4 regions of the Ruminococcus gauvreauii genome follow, and region 1 is predicted to be linked to each of the others. Evidence: riboswitches for the same ligand, from Rfam matches in the RefSeq annotation. Region 1 holds a riboswitch; each other region holds the start of a gene.
The links. Region 1 has a riboswitch for cobalamin ahead of NQ502_RS12090 (homing endonuclease associated repeat-containing protein). Riboswitches for the same ligand answer to the same signal wherever they lie in the genome.

Region 1 (4,214 bases):
CATATTTCCGTCGAGGCAGGTCTGACAGGGATTCTGGTACAGGACGACGGCAGAGGTATCCCGGCAGCGGAGATTGGAAAGGTTACACAGCCCTTTTACACAGCTGATCAGTCATACAGCCGGCCGGCTGGAGGGAGTGGTCTCGGACTCGCACTTTGTGAACTGATCCTTAAGAAGCATAAGGCACGGCTTCATATTGAAAGCCGTCAGGGGGCAGGCACTGCAGTCAGTATCATTTTTGAAAAATAACACTTTGATCATATACTGCTGAATACATGAAAACCCGGAGGATATTACAATAAGGCTGGTGTTACTGATAACAATAAAAAAACAGTTAGAAAGGAGCCGGTTTTATGAAACGAATCATATCAGTTGTATTAACGCTTGTCACTGTCCTGTCTCTTTCTGCGTGTCAGTCTGCGGCGGTGAAAGAAAGCGCTGCTAATACGGGCATCAAAGCATTGGAGAAGGAACTGGTGAAGGTGAATACCGCCGGGGAGGAAAAGCCTGCCGGCAGCAGATGGCAGGAGGAATTAGAGACAAAAGACGGGGCGGTCCGCATTCATGTGGATGCCGGGATTCATGTGCCGGATCAGCAGCAATTATCGGTTGTGTCGTGTGTGCCTCGCGGTTTTACTTTGGATGAGGTGAGACATGCGGTTGATTTATTTTTCGGCGATGCCGATCTTTATGACAATTCATTGAGCGATAAGGACTGGCTGGAGTCTGAAATTTCAACACAAAAAGCAAATCTGGAGTACCTGAAAGAAAATGGGGGGTATCCCGAAGAAAACGGCGGGGAAGGTCCGCAGCCCGCGCCGGTGGAGGACCTGGAAGAAGAAATTGCCTGGCTCGGGGATATGATCACCCAGCTGGAGGCAGATTACGAGACTGTATCAAAAGGCGAATCTCCAGTCACAGAAATTGAGATGAAGGATAACGGTTCCGGCGGTGAATCGGTCAATATCAGAGACGGACAGACGCCGCCGATGGAATTCTGCGCTTACAATGACCGCGATGCTGACAAGATCACAGGTGCGGGAATGGAATACGATGTGTCGGGGCACGATTTTTCATTTGCCCGGCCGCTGCAGGATATGGAACAGCTTGACATTTCCATGTCGAGGGAGGAGGCTGAACGTGCGGCTCTGCAGACTGCCCTGGACTGCGGCATATCCGAATGTGAAATTGTGGCGGCGGGGAAGACATCGGCAGATGGACGGGAGACTTATGTTTTTACACTGAGCAGGCTGATCGGCGGCGTACCGGGGCTGCCTGTCAGTGACTTTGTGGGAACAAAGGCGTTTGGCGGTGACGGCAGAGATGACGGGGAACCCTGGAGACAGGAAACCATTCAGGTGATGGTCAATGATCAGGGCGTGGTCGGTTTCAAATGGGAATGCCCGCCCAGGATGCTTGAGACGGTCAATGATGACGTGGCGGTGAAAACTTATGAGGAGATCATCGGGACTGCGCGTGTGATTCTGCCGCTGCAGGCGGAAGCGGAGGTCTCTGCTGATGAGGAACACAGGGAAGTTACCATAAGCGAAGTGACGCTTTCCATGATGCGGGTTGCCAGAGCAGGCGCGGGTGATGAGTATTATTATCTGCCGGTCTGGGATTTTATGGGATACTATGGAGAAAGCATAGATACGGATATTAGCGAAGATCACCCGGCTGCACTTAAGTCTTTCCTTACATTGAACGCAGTGGACGGCAGTGTGATAGACAGGGGGGCAGGTTATTGAAAATATTTTTTGTACAGACTGATCATGCAATACCTCTGTCGTATTCCGGTTTGTTATATGCAAAGTTTTTGATTGAATTTTTCAGTAAATAGTGGTATGTTAAATAAAAGCTAACATAAGGATTAAGAACATAAAAATTAGATAAGGATCACGGTCAGGTGCTTGCACCTGTTTAACTGGAATCCGGTGAGAATCCGGAACAGCCTATCTCTACTGTGTGGGGGACGAACGGGCAGTATGCCACTGGAGCGATAATTCTGGGAAGGCGCCTTAGTAGGACGAACCTGAGTCAGTATACAACAACGTGATCTGTGAAAAAGATATTCGTAAGCATGGCGAATAGAGTATAAAGAAGTGCAGGCCATCTCCCCGTAAGGGGAGATTTGTTGTTTCTTGAGGGAAGGTTAAACTCTCCGCGCAGCAACAATATCCGGCTGACGGCCAATATCAATCTATGATGAGAGGTTTACATAAGTTGATGCCGGGTTTTAAAACTGCACTTTTTAACTGGAGCCTTTGCCGGGCTCCTTTTTTAGTTGGCAGGAGATACCGGCGGAATTCCCCGTCAATCAAAAATACTCTGCAAGAATCCAGCGATTACTTACCTGAAATGACTGAAAAACGAACCGGACTCATGCCGTGCGCTGACAAAATCAACAGGGTAAAGGGAGTCCAAATGAAAAATGGTAAGAGAAATGACCGCAGGGAGAAACAAAACTACTGGAAGCCGGGAGAAACACTGACATCGAGAGACAGGGAGATGCTGCATGTGGTGCTGCAGATGTACCGCACACTCGGTTATACTCCGACAAAACAGGAGGTTCCGAATGCCGGGAGCCTGAAAAAACGCTTTCGGACCTGGAAACGGGTGATGGAGGCCGCAGGGCTGCCGTATCTGAATGACAGCGGACAGATGCGCAAGAAGCAGAAGGCGCTGGAGTGGAAAAATGGCATGGCGGGGCTGTGAAGGATATCGGTTATAGCGGGGCACTGCTCCGATATATAAAACATTCATATAAAACATTCTCGAAAGACGGAGGATGAAAGAGAAGGAGGACGACATGAAAAAGAACTTACAGCAGACGACAGAACAATACGGGCGGAGGAGCCCGAGGGCTTTCTACCGGACGATGACGGGAGTTTTGACCGCCGTTATGGTGGGCGGGGCTGCAGCCCCGGCGATTCCGGTGCTGGCGGATGAACAGGAATCCGCGTGTGCCCTGCAGTTCGGTGTGGACGGGATCGCAAACCCGACGCCCGGGGAAGAGGGTGCCGCCGCTTGGGACGGTGATTATGTTTACCTGGGGCAGTATCAGCAGACGCTGGATGAAGACACGGGGGAGTTCCTGACGGAGCCGATTAAATGGAAGGTGCTCGATACCGGCAGCTCCGCCAATCTGGACGCGGAGGAAAAGGGCGATGCCATGTATCTGCTGTCCGATCAGATCCTGGATATGTGCGACTACTATCTGGAAAAGCCCCAGGTCGCAACCTGGGAGGAGAGTTACTTAAAGGAATGGCTGAACACCACCTTTGCCGCCGCCGCGTTCACAGAACGGGAGTTGAGCATGCTGGCTGACACGTCAGGCGCGGGATATCAGGCGGGTTTGGATTTTGAGCTGGTGCCGGATGTCGGCGGGGTGAAAGTATTTGCGCCTTCCGGCAGCGAGCTGACAAATACCGCATACGGCTTTGAGACATCGACTAGACCTTCGGATTCGAGAAGGGTGCTGGTAACAGACTATGCGGCTTATCTGGGAGCGACCATACGGGATGGTTTTGGAAAGGCAACCCTGCGGTCCTCGCGAGGGACAAGGGCTCATTATTGGTCGCTTTCTACAGATGGAAGTGTGGGAATGGGAAGCGGGATAAACGGAGGCGCTATGCCGGCGGTGCAGCTGGAGATAGAGAAGATTCTGTTCTCGGAGCCGGCGCAGGAAGAGGGCGCATGGGAGCTGACATTTGAAGATGACAGTCAACAGGTGGAGATCCTCTCTGCCTCGTTCAAAAATAATACGGCGTCCATCAGCTTCGAGGGCGCTACCGTCGGTGAAGGCCAGCAGGTATCCGCCGTTATCACGGACAGTGAAGGGGCAGAGATTATAAGCTATGAGAAGGTGGCGGATACGTCAGAACATGCAGCCGGAAGCGGAACCATCGCGCTGCCGGAAGGCTTTGAGGAGAACGGATACAGGGTGCTGGTGTTCTCTGAGCAGGAGCAGGACGGCGTGCTTCCGGACTATGCGGGCAGCCCGCAGGAAGTGACGTTGACGAAAGAAGTCACGAAGGTAGAAGGGATCTCGCTGGATAAAACATCGCTGAGCTTCAACACGAAATGGGATAAGAAGCGCCTGACTGCCAGCCTGGCTCCGGCGGATGCGGATAATCAGCAGGTCATATGGACCACCAGCAATGCGAAGGTTGCACGGGTGGCGGCGGATGGCGAAGTGATGGCGGTCAACGACG
Region 2 (4,214 bases), 1.9 Mb from region 1:
TGGGAGAAATGCGCCGCGATGGTGTGTACTACATGATGATTGTCCTCCTCGGTTGTGAGCAGCGGGTTGCCGAAGGTTATGGATGAGAAGGAAGACTGATACATCAGTGCATCCTCCGTCATCAATTCATTTTCGATACCGTTGATCACGTGAGTCGGCTGAACGATGACATCCGTAATACCGTCATCACGCATTTTCTCCATTGCCTCTCTGACATTCAGGATCTTGATGCCGTCACGCCGTAACAGCTTCGCCATGATCATTTTACTGGTCCAGGCGCGGTAAATCTGATAGTCAGGGAAAGCGTCTGCAATCTCTTTTTCAATAGCGTCAATTGTTTTTTCTCTCGTTTCGGCAAAACTGGTACCAAAGCTGACAACCAGAATTGCTTTTTTGGATGCGTCCGGCATGGGGCGTGTTCCTCCTGTGTTTTCTACTTTCATTTGTGGTGATGATGCCATTAGGCGTCATGTCCGTTTAGGTTCGTGTTTTTTTCTCTCTACCAGGCGTCCCATGACGAATCCGAAGACTCCGGCACCGAGACCGGCCTGAAGGCAGAAGAGAAGACTTTCAATTTCTCCGCTGGCAGGCTCCATGATAGGATCAGCCCAGGTTTCATAACCCGGCTGAATCTCCTCGATCATCTCGGATGCCGCACCGTCGGCACCGCCGAACTCGGCGCCGCTTTTCAGAAATAAAGGTACGACAGCGATCACAACAACGAGCAGCAGAAGTATCAGTACAGTTTTTGTGTTTTTAGTCATTATGCATTCCTCCCTCTTAAAAATCCAAGATCTGAAAGTTCAGACTTGGCGTAAGATTCCAGACCGATGATCACGATAGCGGTCAGGATACCTTCTATGATTGCAAGCGGTATCTGAGTGGCCGCAAAGATAGCCAGGAATTTCCCGAGGGAAGCGCCGAATCCGCCGTCAGCGGATGGATATGCGATTGCCAGCTGGACGCTGGTGACCACGTATGTAAACAGATCTCCGAGGAAGGCTGCCAGAAATACAGACACCAGCTTCGGTACTTTCAGTTTATTGCAAAGCTTGTAGATTCCATAGGACACCAGAGGACCGGCGATCGCCATGGAAAATGTATTTGCGCCAAGAGTGGTAAGACCTCCGTGTGCGAGCAGAATTGCCTGGAAGACCAGAACGATCAGTCCGACAATGCTGACAGCGGCGGGACCAAAGAGGATCGCACCGAGACCGGTTCCTGTCATGTGTGAACAGCTTCCTGTAACAGACGGAATCTTAAGTGAGGACAGGACGAAGGCATACGCTCCCACCATGGCCAGGATCATGATCAGTTTCCGGTTTCCGGAAAGTGTTTTCTTTATGGAGAAGAAACCTGCGATTAAGAATGGTACGCAGACAACTCCCCAGGCAATGCAAAACTTGGCCGGGAGATAGCCCTCCATAATGTGCATCGCGTTTGCAGCCGGCAGAATTCCAAACGAGAGTGCAAAAACTGCGGCGATTAAAACAATTGTTCTTTGTGACTTTGTCATAATTTTCTCCTTTCTCATTTTTACAAAAAAAGAACGCCGTATCTAAGGAATCCCACTTCACATAGACAGGCGCACTGAAACGGCAGCATGTTAGAATTTGCCGTTTCCTTACACCAGGCCATCGTTCGTAACCGGGGTGTAAATCGCTTGTGAAGGGCAGGCTTTCTGACTCAGGCGTCACCACCGTATCTTGCCTTCCCAGTTTTCACCAGTGACATCATAAGATACGGCTCTTCCATTACAGCGGCGGGACCGTGTGAGACTTGCACTCACTTTCCTCTTACCCTGCGGAGAAATACGCAGGCTCCACTTCACATTCAATTCTATGATAAATTTTATCGCGTTGTCCGTCTAATGTCAAATGAATTTTTTAAAACAGTTCAGGACGGCGGGAAAATAGGTGTAAAAACATCCGATGCTTCTTGCCGGGCTGTTAGCCGGGCAAGAAGATGCACCGTCCTGAATAGTTACGAATTTCTTAAAATTAGAAAATAGATTTTGCATTTTTAAAAGTATGTGCTATGATGGGGAGGAATAAATTCTGGAGGAACAAATGATGAGTATTTGTATGGTGGGTATTGATCATAACAAGGCATCTGTGGATGTAAGGGCATTATTCTCCTTTACGAAGAAGAATGCAGCTGCTGCCATGGAACAGCTGAAATGCAGCGACGGCATATTGGGATGCATCATACTTTCAACTTGCAATCGTATGGAAATCTGGGCCAGTGTGGAAGAAGAGTGGGAAGGTTCACTCGTGGAAGAACTGTGCATCATCAAGAAAGTGGATCCGACACAGTTTGGTCAGTATTTTGTCATGCGTGAGAGAAAAGACGCGGTGAACCACCTGTTCCATCTGACCTGCGGGCTGAAATCCCAGATCCTCGGGGAGGATCAGATCATTACCCAGGTAAAAGATGCACTGTCGCTTGCACGTGAGAATTATATGACTGACAGTGTACTGGAAGTATTGTTCCGCATGGCGGTGACGGCGGCAAAAAAAGTAAAAACGGATGTTACCTTCTCAAGAGCAAACGTTACGGCGATGGACCGTGCAGTTTCCATGCTGAAAGAGCAGGGCTATGAGATACAGGGAAAAACATGCATGGTGATCGGAAATGGAGAGATGGGAAAACTGGCTGCACAGACAATGCAGAGGGCAGGTGCTGCGGTGACTGTCACAGTACGGCAGTATCGGAGCGGCATGGTAACGATTCCGAAGGGATGTGCCCGGATCAATTACGGAGAGCGTATGGATCTGCTGCCAAAATGCCATGTGGTAGTCAGTGCGACAGCAAGTCCCAATTTTACACTGACACGGGAACTGCTCGGGGAAGCGGATCTTACGCATGATATTATTTTCATCGATCTTGCTGTGCCCAGGGACATCGAACCGGCCATCGGTGAGATGGAACATGTGACGCTGTATGACATCGATGATTTTCAGATCACGGCGGTCGGTGACTATCTGAAGGATTCCTTTGACCAGGCTGAGGCGATTCTTCTGGAACAGCAGAAAGAATTCTATGACTGGTATGACGGCAGGGATTTGATCCCGAGGATTCAGGAAATCCAGGAGGACGCGGCGACTGATCTGGAGCTGCGCATACATAAGATCCTTGGCAAACTTCCGCTGGAGGACAAAGAGAGGGAGACACTCAGAAAGTCAATCGAACTGGCGGCAGGGAAAGTAGTCGGAAAAATGATCTTCGGACTGCGGGATTCGCTGGAAAAAGAAACATTTTTAGCCTGTGTGGAAGGGTTGGAAAAGCTGTATGAAGAGTAATGGACAGGCGTATTTTCCGCTTTTTGTGGATTTGTCAGAGAAAAAGATCGTAGTGATCGGTGCAGGAAAGATCGCGTCGCGCAGGATCGGGACACTGTCGGAATTCACACGGAACATTGTCGTGGTTGCACCCCGTTTTGATGAGCGTGTGCTGACACTGGCAAAAGAAGGACGGATAAAAATATGTGAGAAGAAGTATGAGAGAGAGGATCTATACGGGGCCGATATTGTGATTGCCGGCACGGATGACGAGGGGCTGAACGAAGACATTTACAGTGTATGCAAATGCCTGGGCATATTGGTAAATGTCATCAGCGACCGGACGAAATGTGATTTTCATTTTCCCGGCATTGTCAAAAGAGATACGCTGGTGGCGGGGGTCAATGCGGGAGGCAGGGACCACGGCAGGGCAAAACGCGCCAGGCAGGCGATAGAAAAAGCACTCGACGATTTTACAGGAGGACGAATAACTATGGCAGCACCGGAAAAATTTTGTGTTGGCAGCCGGGAGAGCAAACTCGCGGTGATTCAAAGCGAGATGGTGATCTCATATATAAAAGAAACGTGCCCGGAAACAGAAGTTTCGCTGTTGACGATGAAGACGACCGGCGATATCATTCTGGACCGGACGCTCGATAAGGTGGGAGGAAAAGGGTTGTTTGTCAAGGAGCTGGACAAAGCTCTGCTGGACAGGCGCAGCGACCTCTCCGTACACAGCCTTAAGGATATGCCGATGGAAGTTCCGGATGAACTTCCGGTCGTTGCATTTTCGAAGAGGGAAGACCCGAGAGATGTTCTCGTATTGCCGCAGGGGGCAGAAGAAATCGATTTCTCAAAACCTGTCGGCTGTTCCAGCCTGAGAAGAATTCTGCAGCTTCGGGAACTGTTTCCGCAGGCAGAGTTCAAAAGTGT
Region 3 (4,214 bases), 1.7 Mb from region 1:
CCCGATAATAGCATTTATATGCTTCAGCATTTGTTTAATAACTGGTACAGCAGCTTGGACGTGGATAAAATGTGCGCCGGGGCCGTGATGATGGCACTTATCGTATTTACTTTGATTATGCTGCTGCAGAAGATCATGAGTGGAGGTGACGGCTCTTGAAAAAAATTTTTATCTGTCTCATTCTTTTTATGATCGCAGCTTTTGTATGGGTACCGCTGTGGATGCTTTCATCCGGTACACTTATGGGACCCGGGGAGTTGTCCGGGAACCTTGCCCCGGTTTTAGAAAGTGGTGATGGCTTCGCTGCATGGCCGATTTTTGCACGCTACCCGACCTTCCAGGCTTATGCGGAGCTGTTGTTTGATACACCTCAATTTTTTAATGTATTCTGGAATTCCTGTAAACAGGTCTTTCCCATTATATTGGGCCATATTGTTTTGGGCGCTCCTGCGGCATGGGCATTTGCACGTTTTGACTTTCGCGGAAAAAAAGTGTTTTACACCTTATATATTGTCCTTATGCTGATGCCTTTTCAAGTGACTATGGTTTCCAGTTATCTGGTTTTGAATAAGTTAGGCCTTATTGATACCGCATGGGCCATTATTCTGCCAGGCGCCGCATCAACCCTTCCGGTATTCATCATGACCCGATTCTTTATGACGATACCGGGGGCGGTTACTGAGGCAGCAGCTGTGGATGGTGCTTCTCCTATCCAGACATTTTTGAGATTGGGTATACCTCTCGGCGCACCGGGTATCCTCTCCGCAGTTGTGTTGGGATTTCTGGAGTACTGGAACGCAATGGAGGCACCTCAGGCATTCTTAAAGGATCAGACACTTTGGCCGTTGTCTCTGTATATGGCGAATATCACCGCGGACAATGCGGGAGTATCGCTGATCGCATCACTGATTACACTTATGCCGCCGCTTCTGATATTTATGTTCGGGCAGAAATATCTTGAACAAGGCATTATATCTTCTGGAATGAAGGACTAAAATATAAAAGGAGCTGTTTATGGAAAATGAAGTTCGGGCAGGCGGCCTGCAAATACACAAAGTAAATAAGTGGTATCCAGGCAATGTACACGCCGTTATCAATATGGATATGGAAATAGAACAGGGTGAATTTATTGTTTTCGTGGGGCCTTCCGGCTGTGGAAAGACTACACTGCTTCGTATGATTGCGGGACTTGAGGGCATCAGCAGCGGCGAGATCATGATGGATGGCAGGGTAGTTAATAAAGTACCGCCTAAGAACCGTGACATTGCAATGGTATTTCAGAATTATGCCCTCTATCCGAATATGAAGGTAAAGAATAATATTGCGTTCCCCCTCAAAATGCACCATACCAAAAAGCAGGAGGCAGCGGCACGGGTAGCTGAGGTGGCAAAAAAGCTGGAACTGGACACTCTGTTGGAACGGAAGCCCGGTGCACTCTCAGGGGGACAGCGTCAGCGTGTGGCTCTTGCGCGGTCATTGGTGAGAAGGCCTAAGCTTTTTTTGATGGATGAACCGCTGGCAAATCTGGATGCAAAACTCCGCACAGAGATGCGCCGGGAGATTATAACGCTTCAGCGGGAATTGGGTGTAACAACAATATATGTTACACATGACCAGATCGAAGCTATGACAATGGGGACACGTATTGCTGTAATGAATTGCGGCGTTTTACAGCAGTTTGGGACGCCGCAGGAGATTTATCAAAATCCGGCTAACCTTTTCGTTGCCGGATTTATAGGCTCTCCCAATATGAATATATGGGATACCAGGATTGTGTCATATCATGCACAGCATTTTCTGACTCTGGGTGAAGCCCGTATTCCTATAGACATAAGTGGTTTGCCTGGGGAGCAATTACAAGAACCGCTTAAGGCTGGTATCCGTCCGGAACACATTGAGCTTGCTTCAAAGAAAGAACCTGGCGCCATCCGGATGGAAATCGACCTGTTGGAGAATACAGGGCGTGAGGTGGCTGTTTTTCTTACTGCGTCCGGCATACCGAATCTTACGGTAATGACGAATGCTGATTTCCCCGGTCAAATTGGACATGAGATATATGTTCGTCTGAAGCAGGAGAAGATACATGTATTTAATGCAGAGGGAGAGCGATTGACGAGAGTGCAGACGGATACGAAGCACCGCAGTACAACATAAGAATCCGGGTGATGAAAACGCGTACGGGTGTTATGCAATGCTGTAATTGATATAACAAAATGGAATGAATTTAAGCGAAAAAAATTGTAGACTTCAGATAAAAAAGGTGATATTCTCATAAAAGAGCAAATTTAATACAATTTTATAGTTAAACTGTGCAAGTTCCGAAAGGATTAATAGAGAAACCGGTCAGAATCCGGTACGATCCCGTCACTGTGTTAGGGAGCATTCTTTCAAAGTGCCACTGGGTATTTACCCGGGAAGGTGGGAGAATGTGATGATCTTAAGTCAGGAGAACTGCTTGCACAGAAGTAGTTATGATTCTTACGGTGTATAAGGAGCATATGTTATTTGTGTGTTTACGGCCGTAGTGGGCCGTTTTTTTTTATTTAAAGCACAGACAACCAGATGAAAAGGAGGACAACATGGAACTGAACAGCGAGATCAAAGATTATTGGGAGGGTGAGGCGAAGGTCTACAGCCGTGGAATTCAGGAGGAACTGGACGGACCGCAGTGCGAGGCGTGGAAGGCACTGATTCGGGATTATGTACCACGCAGCGGCTCTCTGAAAATTCTGGATGCGGGATGCGGTCCGGGATTTTTTCCGGTCATTCTGGGGGAAGAGGGACATGAGGTGACGGGAATCGATATTACCGAAAATATGATTTCCTGTGCAGAGGAAAACGTAAAAGCCCGGGGACAGCACGCAGTACTGCAGACGATGGACTGTCAGGACCTGCAGTTTCCGGATAATACCTTTGATATGGTGATCAGCAGAAATATAACATGGACCCTGGGGGATCCTCAGAAAGCGTACAGGGAGTGGAAACGGGTGCTGAAGCCGGGAGGCAGGCTGCTGGTATTTGATGCGTGCTGGTATCTTTATCTGTACGACGAGGAACTTGGAAAACGATACCGGGACAATGAAGCCAGAATTAATGAAAAATACGGACGGAACGTACATGCTCATGCAAATCCACAGAAAGGAGATGAACTGAGCCGTCAGCTCTTCATGAGTGATAAGGTTCGCCCGTTGTGGGATCTGGAATATCTGATGTCACTGGGATTTGCAAGAGTATTTGCGGAGCCGAATATCATCGATAAAGTCTGGGATGAAAAAGGAAAGGAACTCAATAAACTGACACCGGCCTTTATGGTGGGCGCAGAAAAATAACGGACGATTATGGGAAAATACATAAGACTGATTGAATTTCTAAAAAAGATACCGGGAGATGTTGCAGTCAAGGTCATATTGGGACTATCCATGGTTGCGTGCAGTTTTATACAGGCATTTTGCCTTGCAAAGGGCGTCACAGCTGTATTTGATAAAAAGCAGCTGTCGGCTGTGCTGGGATATCTGGCAATATGCCTGCTGGCATTATTGTTCCGGTCATTTCTGGTACGATATCAGGAAGGATACGCGAAAAAGATGGCGGCCAAGGTAAAGGCGGTCATCAGGAATACGATGCTGGTAAAACTGATGCAGCTGGGACCGTCCTATAGAAACGACAAACGGACGGGAAACCTGCAGTCACTGATCACAGACGGGGTCGAGTCTTTTGAGGCGTTTCTGGTCCAGTACCTGCCGCAGACGGTTGTGGTATTTGTGACAACGCTGTTTTCTACGGTTTATCTGTGGACACTGGACTGGGCAGTAGGGCTTCTTGTTTTGATTATGGCGATTTTAGCCATCGTAGTTCCCCATTTATTCATGCCGGCAGTATCTAAAGTTATGATTGAATACTGGCAGGATTATGCAGATCTGAATGCTCAGTATATCGACAGCATGCAGGGTATGAATACGCTGAAATCCATGGGAGTCAGCAAACGGGAAGGAAAGAAGCTGGCGGAGCGTGCCTGGGGATTTGCAGGAGAATCCATGAAAAATCTGGGAATTTCCCTGTCTGACTCAGCAGTGATCGTTACGTGTACGGCCATCGGAACGGCAGCCAGCATCGCCATTGCAGCGTATCACATGGCTCAGGGAAAGCTATCCTATGGAAGTCTCCTGATCATTCTGTTCCTGGCAGGTGAATGTATGAAGCCCCTGAATGATATG
Region 4 (4,214 bases), 460 kb from region 1:
CGGAAACAGTGTGGTTACAACGATTGACGTCAATATTCAGGAAACGGTGGAAAAATACATTAAGGATCTGATGGATGGGCTTGCAAATGGTCCGAACGGCGCAAAAGGCGCCAAAAATGTGGGCGTCGTGGTTGCCAATCCCAATACAGGAGAAATTCTGGCAATGGGCAGTTCGGATCCCTATGATCTCAATAATCCGAGGGATCTGACCCCATTCTATGCGCAGGAAGAGATTGACAAAATGTCAAATGAGACCATGCTGGATAACCTGAACGGCATCTGGAAAAACTACTGTATCAGCGATGCGTATGAGCCTGGCTCCACGGTGAAACCGATGTCTGTGGCGGCAGCTCTTGAGAGCGGGGACATCTCCTACGATGATACCTTTTACTGCGGGGGATATGAGGTGGTCGCCGGTGAGACGATCAAATGTTCCGTCTATCCCGGAGCCCATGAGACGCAGACCCTGTCGGAGGTAATGAAAAATTCCTGCAATTCAGCACTGATGCAAATGGCGGAGAAGATGGGCGTGGAGGATTTCATCCGCTATCAGAATGTCTTTAACTTTGGATTAAGGACAGGCATCGATCTGCCGGGCGAGGCATCCGGTATTACGCATACAACAGATACGATGGGGCAGACGGAACTTGCCACATCGTCTTTCGGGCAGGGATATACCTGCACGATGATTCAGGAGACGGCTGCCATCTGCTCTGTGATCAACGGGGGATATTATTATCAGCCGCATATCGTGAGCAAGGTTCTCAACAGCGATGGTGCAGTCATAAAAAACGTAGAACCTGTACTTATGAAACAGACCGTGTCTGAAGAAGTATCAGCTCATATCAGGGAATACATGGGTGCGGTTGTCGCAAGCAATGGTACCGGAAAATATGCCAAGGTGGATGGATACAGCATGGGAGGAAAGACCGGTACGGCTCAGAAGATTCCGCGGGGAAATGGCAAATATCTGATTTCGTATGTCGGCTTTGCACCGCTTGACGATCCGCAGGTGGTGATATACACCGTTGTGGACGAACCGAATGTAGAGATTCAGTCGATCAGCACTTATGCGCAGTATCTCGCACACAATATCATGTCGGAGATTCTGCCCTATATGAATATTTTTCCGGATGAAGGAACGGATGGGGAATCAGCTGACGATGGCATCTCACTCGAAGAGATCTTTGATATGGAAGGTGAGGACCGCACTTCAGAGGGTGTCTCCGATACTTCTGTTCCGGAGCCGCTGGAGGACGATGAAGATGTTGAAGGCGGAAATACACAGACGGACGACGGAGTTACCAATGAAGAGGCAGGACTGGAGAATTAACAGCGGAAAAATCCGACAGTTGACATATTGAGCCCAAGAAAATATAATGATAAAAAACACTATGATGCCGTTTTGGCTGATGCGGGCCGTTTGGGAACGTACAGGCCAGGAAGACGGGTGAGAATCCCGCACAGGAGCGCTGCTGTAATTACGGAGTGATTTTCCGGGAACGAAAAGTTCGGCCACTGAGAGTATTCGGGAAGGCGGAGAATCATGTTGATGTATAAGTCAGAACACACGGTATGATAAGGCGTACAGGACTCTTCGAATTCAGGAGGTACGGTAAAAGGATGATAGCGATCCCGTATTGAGAAGAAATCCTCAATACGGGATTTTTCTGATATAAGAGGAGGGAAAGTAAGTTTGAAAACCAATGAGAATCATTCACGCAGAGTAATGCTGCTGGGAATTTTCGCAGCCGCGGCGGTGGTTGTCTTTTTACTGAATATTGCACTCGGATCGGTGTCAATATCCATGAGTGAAATCCTGGGGATTTTTACCGGGAGTCCGGATGTGGCGGAGACAAACCGTGCGATTGTACAGAACATCAGGCTCCCGAGAACGCTCGCTACCGTCATTGGGGGAGCTGCCCTTGCCGCCGCAGGCGTACTGCTGCAGGTGTTTTTCAACAATCCGATCGTAGAACCGTATGTGCTGGGCATTTCATCGGGTTCCACACTGTTTGTCGGACTTGTGACGCTCGGAGGATTCAGCTTCGGGATGAAAAGCATACCTCCGATGGGAATGGTCGCAGGTGCATTTATCGGCGCAATGGCGGTCATGCTCTGTGTCATCTGGGCTTCCAGAAAAGTGAAAAGTATATCGACGCTGCTGATCATCGGGCTGATGGCAGGATTTGTCTGCAGTGCCGTGACCAGCATGCTCTCCGCGCTGGCCGATAAGGAGAAGGTGACGGGTTTCTATCGCTGGTCACTCGGAAGCTTTGCCGGAATTACATGGGAGCAGGTAGCCGTGCTTTATGTGGTCGGGATTCCGTTTCTGGCTGCAGCTCTCTTCATGGGTAAATCATTGAACAGTATGATGCTGGGGGAGCGCTATGCAAAATCGATGGGTGTGAGAATACAGCGTTTCCGCATTATGATTGTGTTCATTTCCAGTGTGCTGACAGCACTTGTAACTGCTTTTGCAGGACCGATTTCTTTTGTCGGACTTGCTGTCCCGCATATTGTACGCATGCTCCTTAAGACTTCCGATAACAGAGTTGTGCTGCCGGCTGTCTGCATCTGCGGGGCGCTGATGACAGGAATCTGCGATCTGGGTACCAGGCTGCTGCTCAGCCCGGTTGAACTTCCTTTGAGTGCGCTGACTTCGGTCGTAGGAGCGCCGCTGGTAGTATTCCTCCTGATCCGCCAGAAGGGTCAGGAACTATAGAAAGGCTGATATAAGATGAAGAATGAATTGATTGTAAATGCAGTTCAGGTGAATGCAGGCTATGAGAATAAGACTGTGGTGGAGGGAGTGAATCTGGAAGGATTGAAAGGACAGATGATCTGCCTCCTCGGTCCCAACGGGGCGGGCAAGAGCACTATTCTGCGTACGCTTTCAGGCCTGCTTGCGCCCGTCTCAGGGACCGTGCAGATTGGCGGGACAGATATCAGCAGCCTGCGGGAAAATGCACTCGCAAAAAAGCTGGCGGTGGTGCTGACGGAACAGTCCGCCCCTGCGCTGATGACGGTATATGAACTCGTCTCCATGGGACGCTATCCCCATACGAATTTCTGGGGAAAGCTGGAAAAGGAAGACTATGAGGTCATCAACGGGGCGTTTGAACAGGTGGGAGTAGAGCATCTGGCGGAGCGATATTACAGTGAGCTCAGCGACGGTGAAAAGCAGAAAGTGATGATCGCCCGGGCGCTTGTGCAGCAGCCGGAACTGATCATACTCGACGAGCCGACCAGCCATCTGGATATTCACCACAAAGTTGAAATCATACAGATTTTAAATAATCTCTGCCGTACGCTCGGGATTACCGCAATCCTTTCTCTGCATGATATTGACCTTGCTGCAAAAGGCTGCCAGACTCTGCTGATGGTCAAGGATGGAAAAGTGATCGCACAGGGTGCGCCGGAGGATGTGATCAGAAGCGGCACGCTGCAGGAACTGTACAATGTAAAGGGTGCCAGGTACAATGAATTGCTTGGAAGCGTGGAGCTGACCGGAAACTATGAGGAAGAAGTCTTTGTAGTTCCGGGCTGCGGTACTGCGATTCCGCTGTACAGGAGCCTGGAGAGGGGCGGATACGGAACTGCGAGCGGTGTGCTGCATGAGAACGATGTGGATGCCCAGATAGCGCGCGCGATCTGTACTCATGTTGTGCAGGAGGAGGCATTTGAACCGGTATCCGCGATTCATCTGAGACAGGCAGCCGAAAGAATGAAACACTGCCGTTTTGTGATCGATTCCGGTTTTCCATGCGGGTCCATGAACCGGAGGAATCTGGAGCTGATCACACAGGCTGTGATAAACGGCAGTACCGTGTTGTCCATGAGGGATCCAAAAGAGAGCAGCCGTCTGTTTTCGGCTGTATGCAAGGATCTGGTTTTCTGCAGCAGTATAGCTGAGGTACTGGAAAACCTGAAACATCAGAGTGCAGAAAAGCCATTCAGGAAATTTGCGTAGGTGAGGATATGAAACAGTTTGGATCAGACCAGATGATAAGCCTGCAAAGTGCCACAGTGATCCGTTTTGCAGGAAAACGGAGAGTACTGAGCACCGGTCCGCTGGGCGGAGGATTCAGCGAACATCTCACGGCGGCGTTTAATCTTGATATGAAAGAGGCGGACACCGGGGAGTGCCGGCTGCGTGCGGCCACGTATCCGGAACATATGGCGCTGGCGGCAGAAGAGCTTGGACTCAAAGC

Region 2: it holds a riboswitch for cobalamin, as region 1 does, so the genes downstream of both, NQ502_RS01310 (energy-coupling factor ABC transporter permease) here and NQ502_RS12090 (homing endonuclease associated repeat-containing protein) in region 1, are expected to answer to the same signal.
Region 3: it holds a riboswitch for cobalamin, as region 1 does, so the genes downstream of both, NQ502_RS00345 (class I SAM-dependent methyltransferase) here and NQ502_RS12090 (homing endonuclease associated repeat-containing protein) in region 1, are expected to answer to the same signal.
Region 4: it holds a riboswitch for cobalamin, as region 1 does, so the genes downstream of both, NQ502_RS14080 (FecCD family ABC transporter permease) here and NQ502_RS12090 (homing endonuclease associated repeat-containing protein) in region 1, are expected to answer to the same signal.

The regions. Positions count from the first base shown of each region.
Region 1 covers NZ_CP102290.1:2,497,488-2,501,701, forward strand. The annotation lists gene NQ502_RS12080 (sensor histidine kinase) at 1-249, shown strand, start outside; gene NQ502_RS12085 (DUF6034 family protein) at 354-1,748, shown strand; cobalamin riboswitch at 1,882-2,070, shown strand; gene NQ502_RS12090 (homing endonuclease associated repeat-containing protein) at 2,425-2,715, shown strand; gene NQ502_RS12095 (fibronectin type III domain-containing protein) at 2,810-4,214, shown strand, end outside.
Region 2 covers NZ_CP102290.1:273,788-278,001, reverse strand. The annotation lists gene NQ502_RS01320 (sirohydrochlorin cobaltochelatase) at 1-410, opposite strand, end outside; gene NQ502_RS01315 (energy-coupling factor ABC transporter substrate-binding protein) at 468-764, opposite strand; gene NQ502_RS01310 (energy-coupling factor ABC transporter permease) at 764-1,516, opposite strand; cobalamin riboswitch at 1,655-1,843, opposite strand; gene hemA (glutamyl-tRNA reductase) at 2,070-3,302, shown strand; partial or broken gene NQ502_RS01300 (precorrin-2 dehydrogenase/sirohydrochlorin ferrochelatase family protein) at 3,292-3,768, shown strand; gene hemC (hydroxymethylbilane synthase) at 3,775-4,214, shown strand, end outside.
Region 3 covers NZ_CP102290.1:69,642-73,855, reverse strand. The annotation lists gene NQ502_RS00360 (carbohydrate ABC transporter permease) at 1-159, shown strand, start outside; gene NQ502_RS00355 (carbohydrate ABC transporter permease) at 156-995, shown strand; gene NQ502_RS00350 (ABC transporter ATP-binding protein) at 1,015-2,154, shown strand; cobalamin riboswitch at 2,297-2,473, shown strand; gene NQ502_RS00345 (class I SAM-dependent methyltransferase) at 2,580-3,329, shown strand; gene NQ502_RS00340 (ABC transporter ATP-binding protein) at 3,339-4,214, shown strand, end outside.
Region 4 covers NZ_CP102290.1:2,961,609-2,965,822, forward strand. The annotation lists gene NQ502_RS14075 (peptidoglycan D,D-transpeptidase FtsI family protein) at 1-1,333, shown strand, start outside; cobalamin riboswitch at 1,442-1,570, shown strand; gene NQ502_RS14080 (FecCD family ABC transporter permease) at 1,697-2,725, shown strand; gene NQ502_RS14085 (ABC transporter ATP-binding protein) at 2,741-3,973, shown strand; gene NQ502_RS14090 (adenosylcobinamide amidohydrolase) at 3,982-4,214, shown strand, end outside.